DNA from 2 places in the Oceanobacillus sp. MO10714A genome. Region 2 is predicted to be linked to the other one. Evidence: riboswitches for the same ligand, from Rfam matches in the RefSeq annotation. Region 2 holds a riboswitch; the other holds the start of a gene.

Region 1 (9,870 bases), on a different contig from region 2:
AAAGCGAAACTGAATTGACTTCTATCCCAATCTTTTTTGCCACTCATTCACTTTAATACATAAAAGCATTACTCTGCAAAAGAAAAATGGTTGACTATTAACGAAACTCATCTTATAATTTACTGCAATTACTTTGTTTGGGGGAGACGAGCGGGGATGAAGGATTTTTTCAGTAAGTTATTAAACGGAATGAGTATCGGGATTGTTGTCGCACTAATTCCAAATGCTTTATTAGGTGAAATTTTAAAAATATTAATTCCATATTTTCCAGCTTTGGAGCATTTATTTGATATAACCGTAATGGTCATGAGTTTACTGCCGATTTTAATTGGAGTAATGGTTGGAGTAACATTTAAGTTAACACCGATTCAAACAGCTTCTGTCGGCATTGCAGCGATGATCGGCAGCGGGGCTATTATGAAAACCGAAGAAGGGCTATTCGCATTAAACGGTATCGGGATCGTGATTAACACTGGTATTACGGCGGCACTTGCTGTCTTATTTGTTCTATGGATTGGAAATCGTTTGAAAGGCTATTCCATTCTATTAATACCGACTTTAAGTATTATTGTTCCAGGTATGATAGGTTATGCTTTACTTCCTTTCATCCGTTATTCAACCGAATTGTTAGGAGAATTGGTTGCTGCTGTTACAAATATGCAGCCGGTTTTGATGGGCGCAATGATTGCAGTGATTTTCTGTCTCATTATCCTCTCCCCTATCTCTACTGTTGGTGTTGCAACGGTAATTATGCTTTTCGGTATCGGCTCTGGAGCGGCAAATCTCGGGATTGTAGCAGCAGGTGTTGGGCTTGCGATTGCAAGCTATAAAGCAAACTCGCTCGGTACAGCTCTTGCCCATGTGCTTGGTTCCCCGAAGATTCAAATGCGGAACTTCATCATGAAACCGAAAATTGCATTTCCTATGCTGATTACCGCAGCTTTCCTTGGAGGACTTGCGGGGGTATTAAATATTCAAGGGACGCCTTATAGTGCGGGTTTCGGTTTATCTGGTCTAGTCGGGCCTTTAAATTATATTAATCTTGCTGAGGGCGGCTGGACGTTAAATAATATTACGATTATGCTTGGCACGTTCCTCATCTTGCCAATTATATTAAACTTAGGATTAATCTATGTGTTCTCCCGGAAATTAAAAATGATTAAAGCAGATGACTATAAATTGAACTTTGAATAGGGCTGGGGATAAATGTCCCCGCCCTATTTTCTTTCCAACTTATATCCCGACTCAACGTATCGCCTTTTCTTTTTCCTTTGTACTTGATGTGTATGGTTCATTTTTTAAAAACCGGATAATAGATGCTGTCGCTTCCTCAACCTTTTCAGCTAAATAGTTCGTGCGTTCATATAAGACACTGCGAAAATGATCCAGTTGCCGCACTACCTTTGCTGTCATTGCTTCCTGCTCCTCGACTCGCTTCTCCAGACCTTTCATCCTGTTCTTGTCAATGGCTAATTGGTTCGTAATCTCCTCCTGACGCTCCATATATGCTGTAACTTGTTTTGCAAGCCGTTCATTCTCCTCTGAAATAGCTGCTAATTTCGCTAACAGTCTTCTATATTCCGTCTCGAATTCATGCCATTTCTGCATATTCAGCACATGTTGCCTGTCAGTTGATGATTTTATTTCCGCTACATGCTTCTCGACCGATTCATTGAATTGCGTTTGTTCTTTAAGCCTTTCAGTAGTACGGTTATGAAAATATATTACCTGATTATTATCATCAACCGCTTCATCCGTCTGATAAATATCTTCGTAATCGCCATTAATATATAATCCCATGGTTTCACCCCTTACTTGGTTACTCCCCTTATTTTATGCAAGAAATCGACCGTTAGGGAATTCTTCATTACAGCCGATAGTCCTCATTTATTGGAATCATGGATCTCATCTTACGCTTGCCAATCCGCCGGCCAACTTTCTCTAGAATCAGTTCAAGAGATTCCTCCTGTTTCAAATCATAATCTGCAATATTAATTCGTAAAACAGGACAGGCATTAAAGCTGTCAATCCACTTACTATACCGGTCATGCATTTCTTCCCAGTAACTAACCGGTGTCTTCCGCTCCATCTCTCGCCCCCGCTGGCGAATACGACCAATTATTTCATCTAAAGATCCTTCCAAATAAATCAATAAATCTGGGTGCGGGAAATATGGCGTCATGACCATCGCATCGAATAGGTTTTTATATGTTTCATAATCCGTAGGTGACATTGTTCCTTTTTCGTAATGCATTCTCGCAAAAATTCCAGTATCTTCATAAATCGAGCGATCTTGAACAAAACCGCCACCGTATTCAAATATTTTCTTTTGTTCCTTAAAACGCTCCGCCAGGAAATAAATTTGTAAATGGAAACTCCAACGCTCAAAATCCTTATAAAAGCTTTCCAGATATGGATTATGATCCACTTTTTCAAAAGATGTTTTAAAATCGAGTGCCTCCGCCAAAGCTGTAGTCATCGTCGATTTCCCAACACCTACTGTACCGGCAATCGTAATTACTGCATCATTCGGTATACCGTATTTCTCTCTCCAATTCATTTGCTTGCTCCTTTAATTGTCAGCTGTTCGTTAACTATGTTTAAAATTTTTTCCAGATGATCCTGATTTTGCATGAAATCCATCTCATCCCCGTTAATCCGAATTAGCGGGATATCGGGATTTTCTTTTTCAAAGTCGTTCATGAATTGTTTATAATCCAGCGACAGTTGCTGTAAGTACTCCGATTCAATATTTTTCTCGATTTTTCTTCCCCGCTTCCTAATTCGTTCCATAATCGTATCGAGACTACCGGTTATATAAATGACAAGATTAGGTTGCGGCATGTCCTTCGTTAAAATCTCATAAATCTGCCTGTATTTATCAAACTGACCTTCATCTAAAGTCCGTTTTGCGAATATCATATTTTTCGCCATATGATAGTCCGCCACGACCGGATGACCATGCTTCAAATAGTCCTTATCTATATCTTCTAACTGTTTATATCGATTACACAGGAAAAACATTTCTGTTTGAAAACTCCACTCATTTATATCTTCATAAAATTTGTCAAGAAAAGGATTCTCACTTACAATCTCTTTCAACAAATGAAATTCAAAATGACTGGCGATCTTTTTTGCAAGTGAAGTCTTACCAATACCAATTGGACCTTCAACTGCAAGAAAAGGTACCTTCGTCATTATTATTCCTCCTTCAAATTAGATCCTTCATATTTTATCATACTTCATATGTTCCAACCATCACCATTAAAGTGAAACTTCATTTAATAAGAGGAACTTTTTATTCCCCACTAAATGGTATAGTTGAACGAATCGAGCTACTACCGGATGTTAGATCTTTCCACTTCGTATTAATGTGTTTCTAAAACCCTGAAGCATGATACATCAATACATCCAGCCTGTTACACTCGATAGTCGCGGCTACTTTCATAGCTATATAGTACATTCGCCTTTCCCAATTAAAAATTACTGCATTTACTATTATAAGCTCAACTTTCGTAACCTGAAACACAGGATACATCTTAAAAAAATTGAAAGAACTTCCATTCAGCGTAAGTGAAACTTTCATTTAGGCCCACAGTTTATTTAAGGAGAATGCCTTTTGTTGCAATACCATGCCTAACTATACACATCATCGACTATAAATCCCTGGTAAGATTGATTTTTTCAGGAGCGAGAGTTTAGTTATAAGGAAGATTTGAGGTGAAAGAATGCAACGACTGGAAAAATTTGTGGATCCTCTACCGCTTTTAAACACACTTCAACCAAGTAAAAAAACAAGGAATGGTGCACATTACGATATAACGATGGAAGAATTCCGGGCCAAATTACACCGTGACTTGCCGCGAACCACATTATGGGGATATAATAGGCAATTTCCTGGACCGCTGATTGAAGCATTCCGTGATGAACCGGTATCTGTAACATGGCATAATGAGCTGCCGAACAGACATATCCTGCCCGTTGATACTTCCATCCATGATTTGGATAAACTCCCTACCGTCCGTACAGTTGTCCATTTACACGGGATGGAAACAAAGCCAGAAAGCGATGGGCATCCTGATGCTTGGTATACAAGAAATTTCCAAGTTACAGGGCCAACATTTACACAACGGACGTTTCATTATCCAAACCATCAGCGCAGCAGCTTACTTTGGTATCACGATCATGCAATGGGACTGACAAGGCTCAATGTATATGCCGGGCTTGCCGGAATGTACATTTTACGGGATAAACATGAAGCATCCCTAAACCTCCCAAGTGGTGACTACGAAATTCCATTAATGATTGTCGATCGGAGCTTCCATCCAGACGGCTCCTTATCCTACCCAGCGCAACCAAATGACGCTGATCCCAATTTACCGAACCCTTCCATTGTGCCAGCATTTTTAGGAGATACAATTGTTGTAAACGGAAAAATTTGGCCATATTTGGAAGTAGAACCTCGGAAATACCGTTTCCGTATTTTAAATGGCTCCAACACGAGAGGTTACCGGCTGTCGCTTGATAATGGAGAGGTTTTACATCAAATCGGCTCAGATGGCGGGCTGCTTAGAAAACGCGTCGAAATGGAAGAAATCGGGCTGCAGCCTGCCGAGCGTATCGATGTCATCATCGATTTTTCGGAATTAGAAGGCCAAACGATTATACTAAAAAATAATCTTGGACCAGGTGCTGATCCAGCTGACGGAATGGGAGAAATTATGCAATTCCGGGTTACAGAAAAGCTAAAAAGTAAAGATACGAGTAATTTACCTGTTAACCTTTCCTATGTCCCTTCCTTAAAACAAGATGAAATTAAGACGGTCCGTTATTTAAAACTAGTTGGTTCCACTGATGAATATGATCGTCCTTTACTGCTTTTAAATAATCTGAAATGGCATGATCCAGTTACGGAAAATCCACAGTTAGATTCGACAGAGATTTGGGCATTCATAAACACAACCAACTTCTCCCATCCAATCCATATTCATCTTATTCAATTTCAAGTGCTGGATCATCAGACCTTTGATCTTGAACGATTCAATGAAGATGGGACCCTTTTGTTTACAGGAGCACCACAAGCTCCTCTTGCGAATAATCGCAGTTGGAAAGATACAATTGAAGTACCCGCTGGAACGATGACCCGCGTGATTGCAAATTTCGGTCCCTATACCGGTGAATACGTCTGGCATTGCCACATCCTCGAACATGAAGATTATGACATGATGCGCCCGTATCGCGTAATTACAGATGAAAGAAAGGACAAAAAATAATGAAACCGGCTGGAAAAACTAACACATTCCAGCTGGTTTTCATGCTTTCCATATTGATTTTGATTGATAAGAGTCAGAACGGACATAAGCGCTAGAATCTCTCACAACATCTTGTTTAAAATTTTCCTTTACAACGAAAAAATGGGACAGAGCCTCTGTCCCATTTGGATTAGATTGTGCGAATTCGGATTACATCCTCGATTGTATTAATTTCGGCTTCCATTCCTGGAATGACGTCCCCGTTCACTTTCTCGTCAATATCAATCATCGTATATGCCAAGTCACCACGGCTTTTGTTAATCATTGCCGCAATATTTAGACCCCTTTTAGAAATAATCGCACTAATTTGGCCGAGCATATTCGGTACATTATGATGGAAAACCGTAACCCGGCGCTTTCCTGTATAAGGAAGAAACGCATTCGGGAAGTTCACCGCGTTTTTAATATTACCTGTCTCTAGGAAATCTCTCACCTGGCGAGTTGCCATTCGTGCACAATTTTCCTCTGATTCAATCGTTGACGCACCAAGATGGGGTAATGTTATCGCATTTTCCATATGAAGTAAGCGATCATTAGGGAAATCAGTAATGTATTTACCGACACGGCCCTTCTCCAGAGCCACTTCAAGCGCATCTTCATCGACAAGCCCGCCACGCGAGAAGTTCAGAATATGGACGCCTGGCTTCATCTGTTCAAAAGCTTCCCTATTTAGCATACCTGCTGTCTCATTTGTAAGGGGAACATGAATTGTGATAAAATCCGCCTGTTCAAATACATCTCCAAGAGACATCGCACGCTTAATATTCCGGGATAGTTCCCAAGCCGTATCAACAGAAATATACGGGTCAAACCCAATAACATCCATATCAAGATTCAGTGCATCATTAGCAACCATCGCTCCAATTGCACCAAGTCCAATGACGCCTAGCTTCTTCCCTTTCGCCTCACGTCCGACAAATTGCTTTTTCCCTTGTTCAACGAGCTGCGGTACTTCTTCCCCTTTGCCTTTTAAATCTTTCACCCAATCGACTCCGTTAAACAGGTTACGAGAGGATGCCATAATAGAAGTAAGCACGAGTTCTTTTACGGCATTCGCATTTGCCCCAGGAGTATTGAATACAACAATACCTTGATTGGAACAAGTATCAACGGGAATATTATTCACACCCGCGCCAGCACGTGCGATAGCTTTTAAATTTCCACCGAATGCCATGTTGTGCATCGGATAACTCCGGACAACAATTGCATCCGGATCATTTGCTTCATTATCAATCGTGTAATCTTCTTCATTAAATATTGCGAGGCCTACCTCAGCAATATGATTCAACGTTTTAATTCTTTTTGTTTTGTCTAAAGTTATTGTTGTCATCTCTCTACTCTTTCTCCTTTTTACTCTTACTTTTCTTTCTAATCTCCACAACGCAGCCTAGAAACATAAAAAGAGACTGGAAAAAACCCCAATCTCAGAAAGATCTAGAAAACAACAAATAAACCTTTGTTGTTCTTCTGTCCTTTTGCCTGAGATTTTGAACCCTTCGGCGATGCATATGCATTCTCTCCAGAAGCCGCTCCCGTTATAGTGTCACCCATAACATTCGTCGCTTTTGAATATTCTATTCATTCAAGTCGCCTCCTTAAACATAAAAAGGCAAGGAGTTAAAAATCCCTTACCTCTGCCCAGGCGATCGACATGATTTCATTATGTGCTCCCCCGCGGTGGTCTCCGCGTTTCGCCAGTTACACATAACGTTTCAATTGTTGATGTTATCTTATCAGAATTAAATTATTTTTTCAATGGATAAACAGGGATTTTTTAAAGTTTTTCAATAATGGTCTTTCCCATTATAGACCGTCTCTTATATAATGTATTCACATTATTGTAGTTGTTTCGAAAGGGTGGACTTTTTGAATATTATTATCGAACCAGATTCGTTTAAAGGAAGCTTATCAGCAATGGAAGCAGCTAAAGCGATAGTCTAATGGGACTCCTTTTATGGATGGAAGAAGAAATTATGCGTTGTAAGGAGAATGTGATAAAAAAGAGAAAGAAACGCGCTTCATTATTACGTTTCTTTCTCTTTTTTACGTCCCGCAAAATGTTTGATAAGAAGTTCCGGTGTCATAATTTCTTTTCGCAAATTCCTTCTGTTCATCTGTATGGGCAAAGGGATTTTTCAAGAGATGAATTAATTCTTCTGCTGGCGTATAATCTTCCTTTTGAACAGCCGCTTCGATGGCGTCCTCTACCCACTTATTTCTCGGAATCAATGCTGGATTATGCTCATACATAAGCTTGTTGCTTGCTTCCTGCGTCTCGCTTTGTATTTTGATCCTTTCCTGCCATTTGATTTTCCACTTTTTAAATTCATCCATACGTCCAAGCGGAAAATCTTCTTCTTTGCCATAAGTTAACGCTAAGAACGTATTCGTATAATCGGCATGATAATGTTGCATCAACGTGAGCAATTCTTCAATGAGGGCTTCATCCCCTTCTCTTTCACCAAATATCCCGAGTTTCTGTCGCATCCCTTCCAGCCAATATTTCTTATATAAAGGACCAAATTCTGAAATAGCTTCTTGCGCATATTTCAAGGGTTCTTCCTTGCTCCTTCCGAGTAAAGGAAGCAGTGTCTCTGCAAAGCGCGCCAGATTCCATGCGGCAATGCTCGGCTGATTCCGGTAGGCATAACGCCCATTCACATCAATCGAACTGAATACAATATCCTGATGATACGCATCCATGAAAGCACATGGACCATAATCAATTGTTTCACCGCTGATCGTCATATTATCGGTATTCATCACGCCATGAATAAACCCGACGAGCTGCCATTTCGCGACTAATTGCGCCTGCCGATCCAACACGTTTCTCAAAAAAGCGAGGTACGGATTTTCCGCATGTTTTACTTCTGGATCATGCCGCTCAATTGTATAATCAGTAAGTTGCACAAGTTCATCTATTTCACAGAAGTGGGCTGCAAATTGAAATGTACCTACCCGAATATGACTGGAAGCCACCCTCGTCAAAATCGCACCCGGGAGTATCGTCTCCCGGCGAATCCCTTCCCCTGTCGTCACTACAGCAAGGCCCCTTGTAGTAGGGATATTTAAGCCATGCATCGCTTCACTAACCATGTACTCCCTAATCATTGGCCCAAGTGCAGCCCGGCCATCACCACCACGGGAATAGGCTGTCCTCCCTGCACCCTTCAGCTGGATATCGAAGCGTTTGGAGTCAGGTGTCACTTGTTCCCCAAGCAGTACCGCACGTCCATCACCGAGCATCGTGAAATGACCGAATTGGTGACCGGCATAACTTTGAGCTAGCGGTATCGCATTTGGCGGGAGAGCATTTCCCCCATAAATAGCGATTGCTTCATCACTTTGCATTTCTTCATTATTGAGACCAAGTGCTTTTCCAAGTTCCTCATTATAAAAAACAAGTTGAGGATTCGCCACCGGGTTCGGCCTCAATTTTTGATAAAAAGTTTCAGGGAGTTCCGCGTACGTGTTCTCCAAGTTGAAATTAAATAAATTCGTCATAAGCTCTCCTTTTATAGCTTGTCATTACCCTTTAGTATACTTGGTAAGGACTAGATTATTCCAATGTGAAAACTTGACTCAATAATTAAATCCCCTTCTCTTGAAAAATCGCTCCTACTCCTGTATAGTAAAAAGTAATTGCATAAGTTGAATGTTTTCTAGGGTTCCGCAACTTTGTTGGTCTGAGACCGAGAGAAAACTCGCAGCTTTGCTGTGCCACGGAAGGATAAAAGCCTGGGAGATACTGTATTTTCACAGTTTCTCCCAGGCTTTTTTGTTTTTCGGAAATTCTTATTTTGGAGGTGCAATACAATTGAATAAAGAATGGATGAAAGTGATTATTGCTGCTTTCTTTGAAGTTTTTTGGGTGATTGGTTTAAAACACGCACAAGATTTTTGGACTTGGGCTGGAACGGTTGTCGCCATCTATATCAGCTTCTATTTAATGATTATGGCTGGAAGGAAACTCCCGGTTGGTACGGTCTATGCGGTTTTTGTCGGTTTAGGAACAGCGGGAACCGTTTTTTCTGAGATAGTATTCTTTGGAGAACCATTCGGGTTAGAGAAAGTAATATTAATTCTTATTTTATTAGCAGGTGTCGTTGGTTTGAAATTAGTGACACCGGATAACGTTAGGGAAGGCGGTGAATCCTAATGGCATGGACTTCGTTAATTTTGGCAGGTATATTTGAAATGTTCGGTGTTGCTATGATCAATAAATTGCATATCGACCGAAACTTTAAAGCATTAGCTTTGTTGATTCTTGGATTTGGGGCTAGTTTTATTTTTCTTGCATATGCCATGGAGACGCTTCCGATGAGTACAGCTTATGCAGTTTGGACAGGGATCGGCGCTTCCGGCGGAGCAATTTTAGGTATGTTAATATACGGAGAATCCAAGGACTGGAGAAGGATTGTTTTTATTAGTATGGTACTAGGTGCTGCAGTTGGTTTGAAGCTGATTTCATAAAACTTCATAAATCATAACTCAACATTTGCCGTCTGAAACAGTTATGTATTCCTTGGCTATCTAAAGGTCCGCAGTCCCGACACCT
Region 2 (9,870 bases):
TATTTTTTTCTTCAACCAATTCAATTGAGGTAAACAATGCTTCAAACATTCCTTTTAAAAATATTTGATGCATCTCACATACCAGATGGTGATTATTGTTCGCAATCTCTTTAAATGGACAATTATTCACAGAGAAACTAATGGCTTTCATTTCTTCGTTGTACTTGAAAGAAGGGTACATGCCGAGCATGCGGCCTGTTCGTTCAAGCACGGTAATTTTTTCATAAATATTCGCATCATCCTCAAGATATTTGATATCCTGATGCATTACTTCTGTTCCGTATTTTTTTCCTGTTTCGTAAAGTGCTTGTTTCCCTGGCTCTCCAAGTTCCATCAAAGCTTCAAGAGTAATGGATGAAAGGATTTTATAATCCCGCGCAGGGAAGTTCAATTCGACAACTTCATTCGATAACTGATAGCGTCTACCAGGACGGCCGCCTTTACCTGTTTTTTGCAAAAAAGAGGTAACAAGATTAATTTCCTCAAGTTTTGATAAATGGAGTCTCGCCACATTCGGGTGAATCTCAAAAACCCGGGAAATATCTGTGACACTCACGTCTTTATGGTTTTCCACTAAATGCTGATAAATATTAAATCTCGTAGGGTCGCTCATCACAGTGGTAACTTTTAACATGTCTTTCATTGTTTTCACCCCATCATTCTAAATCGATTATCATGATGCATCCTCATCCTTCATCTCACTTTTATCTTTGAAAAGAAAGATAAATTAAATCTAGTGAGGCGAATGATAGCAGACGATAACACTCTAATTCACTCACAGAATATTCAGCGGGAAAATATAAAAAATCCCAATGAATAAAGTTCTTTTATACCTTAATTATATTAGAAAAATCGTGAGAAAGGGTGAGTATTGCAGCTTTGTTGAAAAGTGTACATAATTATTGATGAAATATATCGTTATGGATAAGGTGATTGATTGAAAAAGCGTAGTCCTGGTTAAACGGTTGAATGTTGAATTGTAACTTTCGGTAAGCCTCGGTAAAGTGGGAGATAGTAATTTCTACATGACCATTCGGAAAGTTATAGCTGACGGCTTGCAGTATCTCCTTATATTCCATTTGTTCCTTCACATACTTCAAACGGGCCATTTGAAATAAACTTTCGACTTGAATATGTTCTACTTGTGTAGCTGTTATATACACTTCATTTCTGTAAGAGAAAATACTGCCGGTAACAATGAGGAAGAGGATGGCGATGATAAATAATACATGAAGCAAAATAAATCCACTAGACTCCATTATAAAACGTGAAAATCTTTTCATATGTTGCACCTTCTTCAGTGGTGATGACTAACTTTATACCAAACGGTTCTTCCTTAAATCTAAGAGACTCCACCCCACGCAAGTAAATTTCATGCCCTCTGCCATTAACTTGTCTTCTTATTAGTGAATCATATTTACTGATTGTGACCGTTTCATCGTCTTCTTGAAGTAAATATAGTGCGTGATCGCGGATATAGTAATCATGAGACTTCAGGATATCATCTCGGATAAAACGGAAAAGTTCGTATACCGCCAACTCTTCATAATTATTAGTTGTCTTGACTGTTTGCAAAGCATAGGCTAAAAACGGTAATGTGAGAAAGATAATCGTTACCATCGTCATTAAGGAAATAAAATTAAACCCTTGCTCATTCTTTACGTAATGCGAATAGACAGATGGTTTCTTCAGACTCCTTTGCATTCTGCCAAGATACACATCCTTTCGTATAGATATCCTCCTTATTAAATTCAAAATGAAATAATGTATCATTTCTTGTTGTTTCAAGAACAGCGGGGAGCGGGGGAGGATTCCCCCAAATAAATTCCTGCAATTCAGTTTGTAATTGGTTAGCCGCCCATCTTTTGTCACTGAGAGTATTGTAGGCCAGTTGAATATCCGCATAAATCGGTATAAATAGAATGAGGGCTTGAAAAAATATACTTGACGCGATCAGAACTTCAATCATCGAGTACCCGTTTTTCTTTTTCAATATAAAACCTCCCTTTACCGAGTGGGAATACGATAAATAACTTTTCACTAGGTGTATACATAACGAGCGTACGGGGCTGGAGTACGGTTCCCGATTGCACAAATCGGAGTAACCGTGTTTGATTACTGGCGACCAACGTCCAGTCCGCTGGGTAGTCCCGTTCTGCAAAAGGTTTATTTACTCCAGATAAGATACTGTAATGATTATCATAGAATCGGATGTACATCTCATCTCTCGTATGCTTGCTCGATTGATTTTGTATGAAAAGCACATCTTGCTTTAATGTCTCAATAAATTGTTCCTCCTGCTGTTTTCCGAGCAATTCAGACTGGACAGGGACGGTGAGTAGGAAAAGAATTGAAAGTATGCTTAGCGTAACGAGCATTTCGATAAGCGTGAAACCGTTTTTCTTCATCGTTACGAGTCATCGTTTACTTTTCCATTACGGATAGTGATTGGAGTGTCCCCGCAACTTGTTTGATTGTCTTTTAAATAGCCTGCTGAAACGAGAGTTTGTATATTATTCACCTTCTCTTTGTTATCCAAATAATATGCTTCTGCTTGGGTTTGTACAATCTCCTTTAGTGCTTCGCAACCTTTATCATTCACATTTTCCGACTGATTTGCCAAGTTAGGGATAATCAGTAATAATAAGACGGAGATAACAAGCATAACAATCAGCATTTCAATTAGGGTAAACGCGCGTTCGTTGTTGAACAAAATAAATCGCTCCTTTTAAAATGAATTAATCAGTTGAAACATGGGCCACATAATACTTAAATAGATAAAAATTATAAATACCCCGAGCACTGTATAAAATACGGGTTGAATATACGTAATAACCTGAATCGTTACCCGCTCTATCTCATCAAGCAGCATATCACTGTATAACGTCAGATCCTTCTCTAATACGGGAACGGTTGTATTCTTCTGGAAAATAACAGCTAATTGTTTTTCAATTAAGGGCAATTCTTCAAGCAAGCTGCTGATATGGTATCCGCGTTCTAGGTTATTCGTTAGTAATATTGCATAGTAAGAAAGGATAGGAAGTCTGTTTTGGTTTGCAAGTTCGGCAAGTATTTCCTTTAAAGTGAGTCCTGCTTTAAGCAAAGAGCTGAAATGTGTGGCGAGCTGGAGGCTTGTTTGCAGACGTAAGTAGTAGCGATAGCCTGGAATGCGCTGAACTACTTTCAATTGTTCTTCCATTGCCATTCTTGGCCGCACGTGCCGCCAGATAATTACAAACAAGATACCGACCACTACGATGGAAATAGCGGAAAACTGAATAAAGTCCATCAGCCATTTTAGAATGTTGATTGTTGTTTGCGTTTCGGGAGATGAAGTAAATAAGGTTTGAAATGCGGGTAGTACACGGTGATTAATAAAAAACAAAACAACGGAGAATATAAGCAGTAAAAATAGAGGGTAACGAATAATCTGCTTAAATTTGCGGACGTTTTGAAATTGATGCTCGACCAATTCCAAGCATTTTCTTATTGCCTCGTTCAAATCAGAATTCGCATGGACAAAATAAAGAAAGGAGCTGATAGCAGGGTGGAAGCCAGCGCTCTCGAAAATATTATCAAGCCGTGCACCTTCTTTTAATTTTACTAAAAAGTATTGTGAAATAGGTGCCAGGTCCTTATCCCAAGCTGTCGCTTCGAGTGCATCTTGTAAGGAATAACCATTTGTTAAAAAACGTTCTACACGTTTCAAAAATCTGATTTGAATTGTTTCAGGTAATTTTCGTTGTTTCTTGACGAAAAGCTTCAGGGGAGAAGCCATAAGCATATGCTTTCCTCCTTAAATGATCAAAAGAATTAGTGCCATGTTGTCCAATATCAAGATGTGTTTGGATTGCGTCATTTAACTTGTCGCCTTCAAGCAATTCTAATATCGCTGCCCGGCGAACAGTGCCTTTATGCTGAATTGGAATTAATTGAATAGATGCAACAGCTATTAGCGATTGAAGCAGGTCTTGTTGTTTAATGCCCATATCAAGCAGTCGGTAAATTGTTCCAACAGCATTTCGTGCATGGAGTGTACTAAGAACAAGGTGACCTGTCAGGGATGACTGTAATGCAAAATGTGCAGTTGATTCATCTCGTAACTCTCCAACCATCAATAAATCCGGGTCATGCCGTAATGCAGCCTTCAATCCTGCTTGATACGTAATCCCTGCTTGTTCATTGATTTGCACTTGAATGACATCATCCATTTGTCTTTCAACAGGATCCTCAAGGGTCACAGCTTGAAAGGAATGTTCTTTCATTAGAAAATGGATTAAGGCATAAAGCGTTGTCGACTTTCCGCTACCAGCTGGTCCGGTAATTAAAAATAAGCCTGAACGTGCACTCGCTAATTCTTTAAGTTTATTCAATTGGTAAGGGAATAGAAATAATTCATCGAGTGGAAGGGAATCTTCTTGTGGTAAAATCCTAATCGCCAAACTTTCCGAAACGAGGAGCGGTAAGGTTGACAATCTTAATGTATGTTTACCGAGGTTCGGGAAAATATTGGCAATACTGCCGTCTTGGGGCTTTTTTGATTCTCCTATATCCATACCTGCCGTGAATTTAAAAAAGGTGAGTAAAAGCTCATATTGATTCGTTGGGATCGTACGAAAAAGTTTTCGTTTGCCTTGGATACGGAAATGGATGTTCGTTTCTTTTTGTGCGGGCAAGAAATGAAGGTCTGTAGCATGTTGCTTGATTGCTTGTTGCATTATCTGTTTAACCAAAGGTAATGCCGGGTTCAACTAGTCGTCACCTCCTTTAAATTATATGATTCGACATGTAATAAGATATTCCTGCTTTATTTTTTGTTTTTTTGTATAAATATAATTTAGTCGTAAAAGCTATTAAAAAAATAGGAGGAGGTACAAAATGTCGACTAATAATTATTTGAAATTTATAACAGAGGAAATAGTTAAATACATGAACAGCCCGCGGGAGGAGCGGAAGGAAAGGAGGAAAACCGACAAGCAAGAAGAATCCGTTGTGTTGAATCGCTGGTTCGGAATCCTTCCTTTCTCATTTAAATTGTTTATAAAAGGAAGGCGGGCTTAAACTTCGGGAAATTGTTGGAGCAGGTAGATTAATCCTCCGCTTGTTACATCAATTGCTATCTCTGGAGTATACCGATTATGAATTTCTTCCAATTCCTTCTTAACAATATCATTCTCCAAATCGTCTTTATAAAATTGTTTTAAGAGGGCGATTTCTTCATTCCGTGTTTCAATCGCTTCATTGATCCACTCTTTCGGTTGGTTTTCAACATAATGTTGGATGATTTTTTCAATCCGTTTATAACCGCTTGCGAGCGTAATAATTGGCGAGATCGTATAACAAAAATTAGATATTTGCTGTTTCAAATTGAGTTTAATTAATTCATCCATCATATTTACAATAACTTTTCCGGTAACAAGTTGAATTCCTAATGAAATAATCTCTTCCTTCTTTTGTCTGCCTCGATAACTTACTTTAAAGTTCGCGAGTAACCATGGGTAAAGAGGTGTATTTTTATCGGTATTCACTTCTTGGAAGAGCAATGTATACTTTTCGTGATGTGTGACATGGTTGAATATCTGTTGCAGCCTGGGACTGCCTATATCAATCCATTCCCCTTGTTGATCTCGTTTTTCCGGGTTCGTAATGAGTGTGAGCGTCATTGGTACTCCTTTTTGCCCAAGGCTTTGCATATAATGCCAATAGAATGGACGATTCATTAATACTTTATCCAATTCCTCTGTTAACTCTACTTGTAAGACACCATTTTCTTTATTCAAAAGCTTACATTGATATGCACTGAAAAAGTCGATCATAAATTGTTCGATGTTTACGATTGCCATTTTATTCACCTACACTTTTTTCATTCATGTCATCAGCCAATTTATGGACGATGGATGCTAAGTTCTCAAGTTTAATCTCTGCTTCTCCTAATGAGTCGGACTCTCTGTAAATGGTCTCTATTTCCTGTTCCATATCTTGAATATTCAAATCAGAGAGAATTGCATCAAGCTCGCCGATCACGTTTTCAAATAGTCTTATCTTCTCATATAGTACATTTAAAATATGTTCCTCAATCGTTTGCTTAACAGCAAGATTGTATACCTTCACATCATTTTCCTGACCAAACCGATGGATTCGACCAATCCGTTGTTCAATTTTCATTGGATTCCATGGTAAATCATAGTTAATCATATGGTGGCAAAACTGCAGGTTGATACCCTCAGCTCCTGCTTCGGTAGCAATTAATACTTGTGCTTTTCCTTTAAAAAGCTGTAGCATCCAATCTTTCTTACTACGGTTAAAGCCGCCCCGAAATGGTACAGAACTAATCCCGTGCTGCTGCAGAATCCATTGTAAATACAATTGGGTTGCCCGGTATTCCGTGAAGATAATTACTTTTTCATTGCCAATTTGTTCAATTAATTCAACTGTTTTTAATGCTTTTGAATGGGCTGGCAATTCATTGATTTTTTGAATGATGGAATGGATTTCTTCATCTGGGGTGTTTGTTTCTTGTAATTTCTGAAGTGACAGAAAACAAGCCTCTCTAGAAGAACAGATCTCTCGCAGTAATGTAATCTTTGTAAATATATCTTGCCCTCGTTGCATATTATTTAACTGTTGATAGACTTCTGTTTCTTCCTTTGTAAAATCAACGAGAATGGTTTCGATAACCCGGTTCGATGGTTTTAAATTTGTATTTTCCCTCGTATTACGGATCATGACCCGTTCAATAAGTTGTTTCAGATAGGCGTCAGCTTCTTGTTTTCCCTTATTTCCGGAATATTTCTCTTTAAACGAGGCAACATCTCCTAGATGACCCGGTTTTAAAATCGAAATAAGGTTGAATATCTCCATTAAATCATTTTGAATTGGCGTAGCAGTCAACAGCAGGCAATACTTCTTTTTAATCTGCCGTACAAATTGATAATTTTTCGTCTGATGGTTTTTAAGTTTATGCGCCTCATCAATTAAAACGAAGTCATACTCATTTGCTAGAATCACTTCTTGGTGTGGAGTTCGTTTAGCAGTATCAAGGGAAGAAACTAGAATAGTATTGCCTTCCCAGTTATGATGTTTCCGGTGACTGACAGCAGGTATATAGAATTTCGTATTCAATTCATTCACCCATTGGTTCACAAGGGAGGCAGGAACAAGGATTAATGCATTTTTAACGAGACCCCGCAACATATATTCTTTTAAAATCAACCCTGCTTCAATAGTTTTTCCTAAACCAACCTCATCAGCAAGTATAACCCTGCCATTCATTTTTTCGATTGCTTCTAGAGCTGTTTCCAGCTGATGGTCAAGAAAAGACATATGCGGTAAAAAATCCAAACTTCTTAACCCGTGAAAAGAAGGGACGATCCTTGCCTGTTCTGCCTGATAGGCGAGCGAAAACAACTGAAAGGAACTAAACGGGCCATCACTGTCAAGCCGTTCCTCTAATTCTTTTATAAAAGTCTGATTACGATTCAAATGTACCAAATCCATATGTTACACCCCGAGTATCTAAATAAAATTTGGATTTCACTATACCTTTTTTAAATATTATGGTATATTCAATGCAAAGGTAGAGGATTTCTTATGATAGACTTAGTTTTACCATTATAAAAAAATATATGCTGTGGATGAAGATAAGGGGAGAGCTTACATGATCTTAATGTAACGCCGAAGGAGCAAGCTTAAGACGAATCTCTCAGGCAAAAAGACTCTTATCGGACACAACTCTGGAGAGCGTTTACATATCGTAAACCACCCAAGAAGCAAGTAGGAACGGAAGGGAAACCTGGCATGTTCTTACGCAACTTTCTGGTAGAAGGACAGAGATTTCTTACACATAAGGAAATCTCTGTCTTTTTATATTGTTAATGTCAGAATATAAAATCTTTTATTGACTTCAGAGGGAGTGATGGAGATGGAACCATTAAAACGTACGCCGATTTTTTCGGAGTATGAAAAGTATGGGGCGAAAACGATTGATTTTGGAGGTTGGGATTTACCTGTACAGTTTTCGGGGATTAAAGAAGAACATAACGCAACTAGAACAAGCGCAGGCCTATTTGATGTGTCCCATATGGGAGAAATTATTGTAAAAGGAAGTAAGGCGGTAGCATTTCTTCAAACGATGACGACGAATGACATAAGTAAGCTGGAACCGAAGAAAGCACAATACACATTTCTTTGTAACGAGAACGGTGGAGTAGTTGATGATTTACTCATCTACATGCTAGGAGAGGACCATTACATGCTCGTCGTTAACGCTGCTAATACTGAAAAAGATTTAAAGTGGTTAAAGAAACATAATAATTATGCATCAAATGAAGTTGCGATTGTTGATGAATCGGAACGATATAGTCTTCTAGCCATTCAGGGACCGAAAGCAGAAGCTATTTTACAAGAACTTACCGACACAAACCTAGCTGCAATTAAAGCCTTTCGATTTGAAATGCATGTTGCAATTCATGGGATTGAACAAGGGACGATAGTCTCCCGTTCAGGTTATACGGGTGAAGATGGTTTTGAAATTTATGTTGCGCCTGAAGAGGCAGGAAAGCTTTGGAATCTTATCTTAGAGACTGGGAAAGAAGCAGGAATTGTACCAGCTGGTCTCGGGGCTCGAGATACACTGCGCTTTGAAGCAAACTTGCCGTTATATGGGCAGGAACTTTCCGAAACAATTACGCCTATTGAAGCAGGTTTGACTTTTGCGGTTAAAGTTGCTAAAGAAGCTAATTTCATTGGGAAGGATGTCTTAAAAGAACAGGTTGAAAATGGACCGAAAAGAAAAATTGTCGGTCTAGAAATGATAGACAAAGGGATCCCGAGAACCGATTATGAAGTTCTATCTGAAGACGGAGAAAAAGTAATCGGACATATCACGACAGGAACACAATCACCGACTTTAAAGAAAAATATTGGCCGTGCATTACTTGACACGGATTATACAGAAATTGGAACAGAACTGTTGATTCAAGTAAGGAAACGGCAACTGAAAGCGAAAGTAGTACCTACACCATTTTATAAAAGAGATAATTAGGAGGGATTGGAGATGGGATTTCGCTATTTACCAATGACGGAATCAGATAAATTAGAAATGCTTGATGTAATCGGTATTGATTCAACAGATGAACTGTTTTCGGACATTCCAGAGGAAATTCGTTTCAAAGGGGAACTGAACGTAAAGCCTACTAAAAATGAATATGAACTAATGAAAGAATTAACTGCCATGTCCAATAAAAACGTAAATCTAAAGGATTATACGTCTTATTTGGGAGCAGGGGTCTATGATCATTATATACCTTCTGTTGTAGACCATGTCATCAGTCGTTCCGAGTTTTATACTGCATATACACCATACCAGCCGGAGATATCCCAAGGGGAACTGCAAGCGATTTTTGAGTTTCAGACAATGATTGCTGAATTAACCGGCCAACCGATTGCCAATTCCTCTATGTATGATGGTGCGACAGCGTTAGGTGAAGCAGTTAATTTAACTGCCGCCCATACAAAAAGAAAAAAAGTACTCGTTTCAAACGCAATTCATCCTGAATCACGGGAAGTAGTGAAGACATATGCTACCGGCCAACATGTGGAGGTTGTTGAGATAGATCATAAAGATGGTTTAACGGATCTAGAAGCACTTGAAAGAGAACTCGATGATGATGTAGCTGGTGTCGTCATCCAATATCCGAACTTCTTTGGTCAAGTAGAGCCTTTAGCAAAGGTACGTGAATTGCTCAATTCCAATAAAAAAGCAATGATGGTCGTTTCTAGTAATCCACTTGCGCTCGGATACTTGACACCACCTGGTGAATTCGGAGCAGATATCGTCGTCGGGGATACGCAAGTGTTTGGCATACCAGC

The links. Region 2 has a riboswitch for glycine ahead of gcvT (glycine cleavage system aminomethyltransferase GcvT). Riboswitches for the same ligand answer to the same signal wherever they lie in the genome.
Region 1: linked by a shared signal. The riboswitch ahead of SPD53_RS05095 (phosphoglycerate dehydrogenase) and the one ahead of gcvT (glycine cleavage system aminomethyltransferase GcvT) in region 2 are both predicted to bind glycine.

What each region holds. Positions count from the first base shown of each region.
Region 1 covers NZ_JAXHDC010000004.1:62,518-72,387, forward strand. The annotation lists gene SPD53_RS05070 (PTS transporter subunit IIC) at 157-1,194, shown strand; gene SPD53_RS05075 (hypothetical protein) at 1,246-1,800, opposite strand; gene SPD53_RS05080 (deoxynucleoside kinase) at 1,868-2,560, opposite strand; gene SPD53_RS05085 (deoxynucleoside kinase) at 2,557-3,198, opposite strand; gene SPD53_RS05090 (multicopper oxidase family protein) at 3,729-5,273, shown strand; gene SPD53_RS05095 (phosphoglycerate dehydrogenase) at 5,443-6,642, opposite strand; glycine riboswitch at 6,770-6,845, opposite strand; ZMP/ZTP riboswitch at 6,942-7,024, opposite strand; gene SPD53_RS05100 (protein adenylyltransferase SelO) at 7,356-8,816, opposite strand; guanidine-I (ykkC/yxkD leader) riboswitch at 8,964-9,059, shown strand; gene SPD53_RS05105 (DMT family transporter) at 9,130-9,471, shown strand; gene SPD53_RS05110 (DMT family transporter) at 9,471-9,785, shown strand.
Region 2 covers NZ_JAXHDC010000001.1:193,193-203,062, forward strand. The annotation lists gene SPD53_RS01025 (helix-turn-helix transcriptional regulator) at 1-643, opposite strand, end outside; gene SPD53_RS01030 (hypothetical protein) at 900-1,259, opposite strand; gene SPD53_RS01035 (ComGF family competence protein) at 1,249-1,620, opposite strand; gene SPD53_RS01040 (type II secretion system protein) at 1,652-1,993, opposite strand; gene comGD (competence type IV pilus minor pilin ComGD) at 1,962-2,408, opposite strand; gene comGC (competence type IV pilus major pilin ComGC) at 2,411-2,713, opposite strand; gene SPD53_RS01055 (type II secretion system F family protein) at 2,729-3,784, opposite strand; gene comGA (competence type IV pilus ATPase ComGA) at 3,729-4,733, opposite strand; gene SPD53_RS01065 (YqzE family protein) at 4,879-5,061, shown strand; gene SPD53_RS01070 (YqhG family protein) at 5,058-5,843, opposite strand; gene SPD53_RS01075 (DEAD/DEAH box helicase) at 5,845-7,497, opposite strand; glycine riboswitch at 7,635-7,728, shown strand; gene gcvT (glycine cleavage system aminomethyltransferase GcvT) at 7,922-9,043, shown strand; gene gcvPA (aminomethyl-transferring glycine dehydrogenase subunit GcvPA) at 9,056-9,870, shown strand, end outside.